4 regions of the Ruegeria sp. YTSA168 genome follow, and region 1 is predicted to be linked to each of the others. Evidence: riboswitches for the same ligand, from Rfam matches in the RefSeq annotation. Region 1 holds a riboswitch; each other region holds the start of a gene.
What was found. Region 1 has a riboswitch for cobalamin ahead of AC2FFE_RS16500 (energy-coupling factor ABC transporter permease). Riboswitches for the same ligand answer to the same signal wherever they lie in the genome.
Positions count from the first base shown of each region.

Region 2: linked by a shared signal. The riboswitch ahead of AC2FFE_RS05435 (aromatic ring-hydroxylating oxygenase subunit alpha) and the one ahead of AC2FFE_RS16500 (energy-coupling factor ABC transporter permease) in region 1 are both predicted to bind cobalamin.
Region 3: linked by a shared signal. The riboswitch ahead of nrdH (glutaredoxin-like protein NrdH) and the one ahead of AC2FFE_RS16500 (energy-coupling factor ABC transporter permease) in region 1 are both predicted to bind cobalamin.
Region 4: linked by a shared signal. The riboswitch ahead of AC2FFE_RS03480 (DUF1636 family protein) and the one ahead of AC2FFE_RS16500 (energy-coupling factor ABC transporter permease) in region 1 are both predicted to bind cobalamin.

Region 1 is NZ_JBXWMW010000011.1:11,663-13,856, reverse strand. It holds gene sseA (3-mercaptopyruvate sulfurtransferase) at 1-635, opposite strand, end outside; cobalamin riboswitch at 777-990, shown strand; gene AC2FFE_RS16500 (energy-coupling factor ABC transporter permease) at 1,046-1,723, shown strand; gene AC2FFE_RS16495 (CBU_0592 family membrane protein) at 1,739-2,008, opposite strand; gene AC2FFE_RS16490 (helix-turn-helix domain-containing protein) at 2,008-2,194, opposite strand, start outside.
Region 2 is NZ_JBXWMW010000002.1:364,526-366,719, forward strand. It holds gene AC2FFE_RS05435 (aromatic ring-hydroxylating oxygenase subunit alpha) at 1-946, opposite strand, end outside; cobalamin riboswitch at 1,079-1,282, opposite strand; gene AC2FFE_RS05440 (aminotransferase) at 1,507-2,194, shown strand, end outside.
Region 3 is NZ_JBXWMW010000002.1:387,094-389,287, forward strand. It holds gene AC2FFE_RS05540 (AraC family transcriptional regulator) at 55-984, shown strand; cobalamin riboswitch at 1,019-1,211, shown strand; gene nrdH (glutaredoxin-like protein NrdH) at 1,295-1,516, shown strand; gene nrdI (class Ib ribonucleoside-diphosphate reductase assembly flavoprotein NrdI) at 1,520-1,945, shown strand; gene nrdE (class 1b ribonucleoside-diphosphate reductase subunit alpha) at 1,927-2,194, shown strand, end outside.
Region 4 is NZ_JBXWMW010000001.1:686,627-688,820, forward strand. It holds gene rlmB (23S rRNA (guanosine(2251)-2'-O)-methyltransferase RlmB) at 1-426, opposite strand, end outside; tRNA gene AC2FFE_RS03475 (tRNA-Tyr) at 543-626, shown strand; cobalamin riboswitch at 864-1,069, shown strand; gene AC2FFE_RS03480 (DUF1636 family protein) at 1,153-1,527, shown strand; gene cobW (cobalamin biosynthesis protein CobW) at 1,531-2,194, shown strand, end outside.

The DNA of each region.
Region 1 (2,194 bases):
TTCTTGTTCAACAGCGTTCCGAAGGGCACATTGCGTGAGCCGGGGATATGGCCCGAGCGCAAACCTTCGCGCGGCTCTGGTTCCGCTCCGGCAAAGCGGGCGGCGGAACGGGCATCGATGATCTCATGATCAGCCAGCTTGGCGGCGGCAGACACTTGTGTCACGTCGCGCACCAGATGGTTCTGAACCCGCACGGTCATATGACGATCCCGGATTACTGGGGGCAAATCCTCGATCTCGCGCCCTTCGGCCTGCCATTTTGGCAGACCGCCATCCAGCACGGCAATGTTGTCCTGCCCCATCAGGCGGAACATCCACCAGACGCGCGCAGCTGAGGACAGGCCAGAGCCATCATAGACAACCACCTGATGTCCATCCCCCACGCCCATCGAGCGCAGGCGTGACATGAACTTCTCGACCGGAGGCATCATATGCGGCAGGTCCGAGCGATGATCGGCAATATCGTCGATATCAAAGAACCGCGCGCCCGAGATATGACCTGCATCATATTCGGCTTTGGCATCGCGCCCATGCTGCGGCAGGTACCACGACCCATCCAGCACCCGCAGATCGGGGTCCTTGATATGGGCGGCAAGCCAGTCGGTGGAAACCAGGGTTTTCGGATCGTCTTGCATCAAAGCCTCCCCTAAGCGAGTCTGAGTTTCCCTATATCCGAGCGGCCAAACGTGCAAGCCATGCCAAGGCCTGCACTCCTGGGAACTGGCAATTTTTTCCAAACATGCACGTTTGCCTGCTTGACAGGTGGCACCCGGTGCCGGACACCTGCCTGACATGGTTTCCAAAGGGGAATTTCCCCCAAGGAATGAAAAGGGAATCCGGTGCGACAATACCTGTCTAGTCCGGAGCTGCCCCCGCAACTGTAGGCGGAGTTTCGCCCCATCAGGGCCACTGACCGAAGCAATCGGTTGGGAAGGCCGGGATCGAAGCCAATCCGCAAGTCAGGAGACCTGCCATGTGCAAACCGGGCGAAAGCCCAATTTTTAAACCTTTCTGCCGTCGGGTGTGACGGGAAGGAGACCAAACTATGCATATCGAACCGGGCGTCGTAAATGGCGCCAAACTTGTCCTGAGCTACGCGACCGCAACTGGCGCAGGGCTCTATACCGCTAAACTGGCATGGGACAGCCTGAAAAGCAGCGGCCTTGCCAGCCTCGCCATTCGCTCAGCCCTGACCACGGGGCTGGTTTTTACCTTCTTTGAAGTATTGCCACACTTCCCGGTCGGAGTGTCAGAAGTACACTTCATTCTGGGATCGACCCTGTTTTTGTTGTTCGGTGCAGCCCCTGCCGCCATCGGCTTGATTGCGGGCCTGTTCATTCAGGGATTTTTCCTGGCGCCTTTCGACCTGCCTCAGTTCGGGATGAACATGACAACACTGCTGGTGCCGCTTTTTGCGCTGCAGGCCTTGGCCAATCGCATCATCGCACCGAATACGGCCTACATTGATCTGAAGTATTCTCAGGCGCTTGCGCTGTCGACGGCCTATCAGGGCGGTGTCGTCATCTGGGTGGCGTTCTGGGCCTTCTACGGCCAAGGATTTGGTGCAGAAAACCTCACCGCCGTCGTCAGCTTTGGCGCTGCGTACATGCTGGTTATCCTGGTTGAACCGCTGGCTGATCTGGCCGTTTTGGCCGCGGCAAAATCCATGCGGGATTTTGGCCGGATTGGCCTGTTTACACCACGCCTTCACAACGCTGCATAACCCTGTTGCGCCGCGCTACCCTGCGCGGCGCAACCTGAAATGTTGAATGATACCGATCACGCTAATGACAATCCAGAAGCCTTCAATCAGCATCGACGCCAGATTGAAGTTCTGAAGCAGCGAATAGACAATCAAAACGGACCCCAGCAGATTTACGACGGGAAAGGCCAGATCTTCGGAATTCATGTATCGCATCTGCGTGGCGAAATAGGCGGCAACCACGATCAGGGCCCCGAAAGAGCCGATGGCATCCACAATTGTCAGGCTGTTGAAAAACTCGCTCATCAATGAACCTTGCCGTTATCTGGAACATCTGGCTGTTGCGCATAGTGATGCATGTTCAAAAACGCCGCCCCTTCAGCGCCCGCTCGATAGCCATGCGGGAGATCCGCTGCAAATCGCAGCCCCTGACCCGATTGCAAGGGCACCCAAGCCTCACCTTTCAGAATGTCCAGCGTGCCGCTGAGCACA
Region 2 (2,194 bases), on a different contig from region 1:
CGGTCTCAGTCGGGCTGATTGGTGTGACCCGGAACACGATGGAATGATCAGCCAGAAAGTGGTTCCAGGTGGTTGGATAGTGGAATTTCAACAATGCACCTGCATCCGCAAAGGGCGATCGGCCCAGCCAGCGCCGCACAGCGGATTTCCCATCCATTGTATAGCTTTGCGCCCCTTCCTTCAGAGGCATCCGAGCCATACGGAATTGCCCGCCTTCATGCAGGTGGAATTGCGAGGGCATCCCGGCGGCTTCGCATCTGTCAAAATGGGCTTGCATGTGTAGCGGCGTCTCACCCCCTTCGATTCCAGTGACTGCAGGATCATCAGGGAAGGTGCGGCACAGCGCGGGATGGTTGCCACCGCAGTGGTAACACTCGCGGTTATTCTCCCAAACCAGCTTCCAGTTGCCGTTCTCAATGATTGAACTTTCAAAAGCCACTTTGGCGTTGCCCAAATCATGCGGCTCAAGATAGGGGCGTGCGGTATTGGCGAACATGTCGAAATCTGGGGGGTTATCAGCCAGACAGATGTAAACCAACCCGGCAAGCTCACGGCAATGCACTGTCATCAGACCGTGCTGTTTGGGATCGAAATCCGACCCCATATCACGCGCCCACAGCAATGAGCCATCAAGCTCATAGGTCCATTGGTGGTAGGGGCACACCAGTTTGGGTGCATTGCCTTTTGCAGCCTTGCAGATGATCGAACCACGATGGCGGCAGGTGTTGTGAAACGCCCTTACGTGGTTGTCTGCACCACGTACAATGATCACGCGATAGGCACCCACGGTATAGGTAACATAATCCCCTGCTTTCGCCAGTTCACAAGCCGGAATGGCAAACAGCCAGTCGCGATAGTGGATGGCTTCAAGATCGGCCTGAAAAACCTGAGGATCGGTGTAAAAGGCCTGCTCGAGCGCGTGGCCGGGGATGCGACGTGCCAACAGGCTTTTTGAATGCTGTTCATTTCTGGCTCTCCTGCCGCGCCCCGCGGCATTGCTTGGGCAGATGACAAGGAGGAACCGTCCGGAAGCGCGCGAGGAACACGTCCGAAACATGTGCCCCCACCGCCACCCGCGGTTTGACATATCTGCGAGGCTGGTTTCCGGACTTGAAAGGGGCTTGCGCCCGGCTACGACACCTTCCCGGGATCCTCGTCCCAGTGGTTGATTGTCGAACCTGACCTTCCTTACCGTTGCGGGGGCAGCGCCGGAATTTCACCGGCTTCCCAATTCTCCGCTGCCTGAGACTCAAACAGCGGCACCTCACATGCGCAGGATAAAGTCGTGCCGTTCATATGCTGAGAGACATGCGACATTTTCAGTTTCAAAACAGACATCTTGATGTTCGGGTCGAACCAGCGTTCGCGGAGTAAATTTCTACCATACATCTCAGGCACAAAACCTGCCTTCTTCCGCTTGGTTGGTTTGAGGTTATAAGGGATCTTCATGGCCTGTGCCGTCAGTGACGTGCCAAAGCCCCAAATGCTGAGAGTAGGAGAGCCCCAATGGAAATCAGACCCTTTGGCGTTGAGATTTGGATGAATGAGTTCGAAACAACCTGTGAGCTCAATTTGGCTGAGACCTGCGTTCAGTCCATCACGCTGGGCGAACTGTTCGACATGGCGGGCCAGCACAACAGCATTCTTAACGATCTGTCATCCATGAAGATGACCTATGGCGCAATTGAAGGGTCAGAGCGTCTGCGCGATGCGATCAGTGGCCTGTATGACAGTCAAGGCCGCGACAATATCCTAACGACGCATGGGACCATAGGCGCGAACTCTCTGGTGCATCAGACACTGGTGTCGCGCGGTGATCACGTGATCTCTGTAATCCCGACCTATCAGCAACACTATTCCATCCCCGAAAGCATCGGTGCCGATATTGAACTGCTGCATCTGCGGCCCGAAAACGCCTTTTTGCCCGATCTGGATGAGTTGCGAGCGATGGTGCGACCCGATACGCGCCTGATTGCGATCAACAATCCAAACAACCCAACCGGCGCGCTGATGGATCGAGCGTTGCTGAGTGAAATCGCCGAAATCGCGCGTGGCGTCGATGCTTGGCTGCTTTGTGACGAGGTCTATCGCGGAACGGATCAGACAGGCAACGGCTTCACCGCCGCGGTCGCGGACCTGTACGAAAAAGGGATCAGCACGGCGGGCATGTCCAAGGCCTATTCACTTGCTGGGC
Region 3 (2,194 bases), on a different contig from region 1:
GGTTTTATCCAGGATTGGCTGGACGCTCTTAGTTCGTGTTGCACACCGTCGGTAATGCGTTCACTTCTTGCGCGCTCGGGGCTGCAACCTGGCTCGATGGCATCGACCCAGCGCGTTACCCTGAATGAAATCGCACAGCTCTATCAGCTGGCCGCGCCCGAGACCGGCGACGAAATGATGGGGCTGTGGAGCCGCCCAATCCGGCCTCGCGCCCTGCAACATCTGGTGACCGTGCAACGCGAAGCAAGCAGCCTGACCTCGGCCCTGTATCGGTACTCGACATTCTGGAACCTGTTGCTGGATGATTTCCGGCTGGATTTGCACTCAGAGTCTGATCAGGTGGAGCTAAAGCTGTTCCCTTATCTGAATCACACTCGCGCGCACCGCTTTGGTCATATGTTGATCCTGAAATTGGCGCATGGGCTTTTGTCCTGGCTCAGCGGGGCAGAGACGCCGGTCAGAACTGTGCACTTTGCCTTTCCCCGCCCCGATTTCGCAGCCGACTATGCCGTGGTGTTCCCCTGCCCCGTTGAATTTGACGCGCCGCAGACAAGCATTCTGTTCGACCCGAATGAGTTTACGCGCCCGATTGCACGCAGTTCTTCCGAAGCCTCTGTATTCCTTCAACGCGCACCCCTTGATTGGATTTTCACCAGCTCACGTGCGCATACCAGCAGCCTGCGGGTTCGCGCCTTTCTATACGGCGCGTCCTGGCAATCCTGTCAGTTGCCGGATGCTGCTCAGGCCCTGAAAATGACACCACGTACGCTGAACCGGCGGTTGAACGAAGAAGGCACATCCTTTCAGGATATCAAGGACGCGCTACGCCGTGACATCGCCATAGGTGCCCTGCAACAGGGACAGGATAGTATCGAGCAGATCGCCTATGACACCGGCTTTTCAGCCCCAGCAAATTTTCACCGGGCCTTTCGGAAATGGACAAGCCGGACGCCCGGGTCGTACAAAAATAATCTCATCCCATAGCGACGCTATATATTGACATCAACCGCCTGACAGACCCAATATAGTGTTGCTTCGGTTCTTTCGATTCATATCGGAAGCTAAGAGGGAAACCGGTGGAAAACCGGCGCTGCCCCCGCAACTGTAAACGGAGAGTTCGGCTGAACACGCCACTGAAAGCGTGCTTTTGGGAAGGCCAGTCCGAACGTCGATCCGCAAGCCAGGAGACCTGCCGGGCGAGACTGATAACCACGAACGGAGGGTTCGGGGGCGTGATTGGGGCCTGTTTAGCCCTTGCGTCCTCGACTTTGAACTAAAAAGGACAGAGGACGACATGAGCATTACCGTATATTCTAAACCCGCTTGCGTACAATGCACCGCCACCACACGTGCACTGGATGCCAAAGGTATTTCCTATGACGTCGTTGACCTGACCGAAGATGACAGCGCCATGACCCATGTGACCGAGCTGGGCTATCGTCAGGCCCCCGTAGTTGTGGCAGGCAGTGATCACTGGTCGGGTTTCCGCCCCGACATGATCGCCCAACTGGCCTGACCCATGACTGCGCCGCTCCCGGCGCTGGTTTATTTCTCATCGAAATCCGGAAACACCCACCGCTTTGTTTCGCGGCTGGGCCTGACCTCTTTCCGCATTCCGAACGGAATGGACCCGCTGTCTGACCCTGGACACCCCTATGTGCTGATCAGCCCCACCTATGCCGATGGCGAAGGTCGTGGGGCGGTTCCAAAACAGGTGATCCGGTTCCTGAATGATCCAGGCAGACGCGCCGGGATCGTCGGAGTGATCGGCACAGGCAACCGCAATTTCGGTGCGACCTACGCTTTGGCTGGTCGCATCATTGCCCAGAAATGCAACGTACCGCTGCTCTATTCGTTTGAGCTGGCCGGAACAGAAACTGATATCGCCCGCGTCCGCGCAGGGCTGGAAAAACTAGGGAGACATCTATGCTCGACAGCAGCGTAAACGAGCAAGACTACCACGCGCTGAACGCGATGCTGAACCTCTATGACGGCGAGGGGAAGATCCGGTTCGATGCCGACCGTATAGCCGCGCGGCAGTATTTCCTGCAGCATGTGAACCAGAACACGGTGTTCTTCCACTCGCTGGATGAAAAGCTGGGGTATCTCGTGTCCGAGGGCTATTACGAAGTGGCCGTTTTGGACCAATATTCCAAGAACTTCATGCGTAAAATCTGGGATGCGGCCTATGCCA
Region 4 (2,194 bases), on a different contig from region 1:
ATGCCGGGTTCCGATCACCGCGCTTGCACCCAGCACTTCGGCTGACCGCAGAATCGCACCTACGTTATGCGGGTCCGTTACACGGTCCAGCAGGATCACGCGGGGGTGTTCCCGTCCGATGCAGTTCTCGGCCAAACCGCCCCACTCCAGGGGCTTAACTTCAAGTGCCGCGCCCTGATGCACAGAACCCGCGTCAATTGGGGCATTGAATTTTCGCGGGTCAACCATCTCGGCCTCAATCCCCGCAAATTCAATGGCTTCAACCAGTTTGTCCTGCGCATTTCGCGTTACAATCAGGCGCAGTTTTTGGCGTTTGGGGTTCATCAAGGCGTCGCGCACGGCGTGCAAACCAAACAGCCAAACCGTCTCGGCGGCCGCCGCTTTTCGCGCCTGTTCCTTTTCGACAACCCACTTGGGTTTTTTCATTCTGAGGGCCTCCGGGCCGTGAATTCGCTTTCCTGCGTCAAAGCCGTATTTTCCTGTTGACGCTCCTTTGGTGCGCTAGTAATCACGCCTCCACGTCAGGTGCAACGCCTGACAGTGGGCGACAGGCCGCAAGGTGTGGCAGGGGACTGTAACTCCCTCGCGGAGACGCACGCCTGGTTCGATTCCAGGGTCGCCCACCACTCTCACAAAGCTTCCAGATACCAGAGCAAAACGCACCCGCCAATGGCCCGTGTCTGCTGTTATGAATGGCAGTCTAGTTATTCGTCAAACATTTGGTTCAGTGAAGTGATCGCTGTCAAACCTTTCGAAAGCCGCAGGCTAAGCCCTGACATGCCGCCCAACGACCGCCACAGGTCGTTTTTCTGCACCCGGCGTTGCGGTTGTCGGCGACACGCTTGACAAGCACCGTATCAGTGCCGCATGTCCGATCCGTTGGTGTCCTCGTAAGAGGATGAAAAGGGAATGCGTCAACGGGTTTACCGCCAAACGCAGCCGCCCCCGCGACCGTGACCGGAGAGGGTGCCCAAAGCCACTGGCCAAAGGCTGGGAAGGCGGGACATCCGACAGGGTATACACCCTGACATCCGCAAGCCGGGAGACCTGCCAGCGCCCGAAGATGAAACCGGACGGGGTGTTCCGGTGTGGGGCTTGGATCGGCCCACATGAAACCCCGTCCCCCAGATTTGACTAAGGGGGATGAGAGAGATGAATAAAGCCGCACCAGTTGAACTGCTGGTCTGCACGACATGCCGCCGTGGCCTGGCGATCGAAGACGACACCCAGCGCCCTGGTGCCTTGCTGCACAAGGCGCTGGAACAGGCCGGCGTGCCAGACGGGATCGACCTAAAGCCTGTGGAATGCCTGTCAAATTGCGATCAGGGCTGTTCCATCGTGCTGCGTGGGGGACCCGCGCGTTGGACTTTTGTCTACGAAAACCTCAACGAAACCGACCATGTCGAAACGATCATCGAAGGTGTGACCAAGTATTTGGCCACTGACGATGGTTTGGTCAAATGGCGCGAACGTCCTGAACATTTCCGCAAAAACTGTGCGGCCCGTATTCCCCCGATTGGAGCTTGACCCATGTCTACTCTCGAAAAACTTCCCGTCACTGTCATCACCGGCTTTCTGGGCTCGGGCAAAACCACGCTGGTCAAGCATCTGATGCAGAACCCGCAGGGCAAACGCCTGGCCGTTGTGGTCAATGAATTCGGTGATGTCGGTGTCGATGGCGATATCCTGAAATCCTGCGCCATCCCGGATTGCCCGGCAGAGAACATCATGGAGCTGGCGAACGGCTGCATCTGCTGCACCGTGGCTGACGATTTTATCCCGACCATCGAGGCGCTGATGGCGCTAGAGCCGCGCCCTGAACATATTCTGATCGAAACCAGCGGTCTGGCCCTGCCCAAACCACTGCTGAAAGCGTTTGATTGGCCAGATATCCGGTCTAAAATCACGGTGGATGGCGTAATCGCTCTAGCGGATGCCGAGGCTGTCGCCGCTGGTCGCTTTGCGCCGAATGTCGAGGCCGTGGATGCCCAGCGCTTGGCGGATGACTCGATTGACCATGAAACCCCGCTGTCAGAAGTATTCGAGGATCAGATATCCTGCGCCGATATAATCCTGCTGACCAAACCGGATCTGGCCGGTCCCGAAGGCGTGGCAAAGGCCAAAGCAATCATCGCCGCCGAAGCGCCGCGCCCGCTGCCTGTGGTCGAAGTCGCCGAAGGTGTCGTGGATGTGC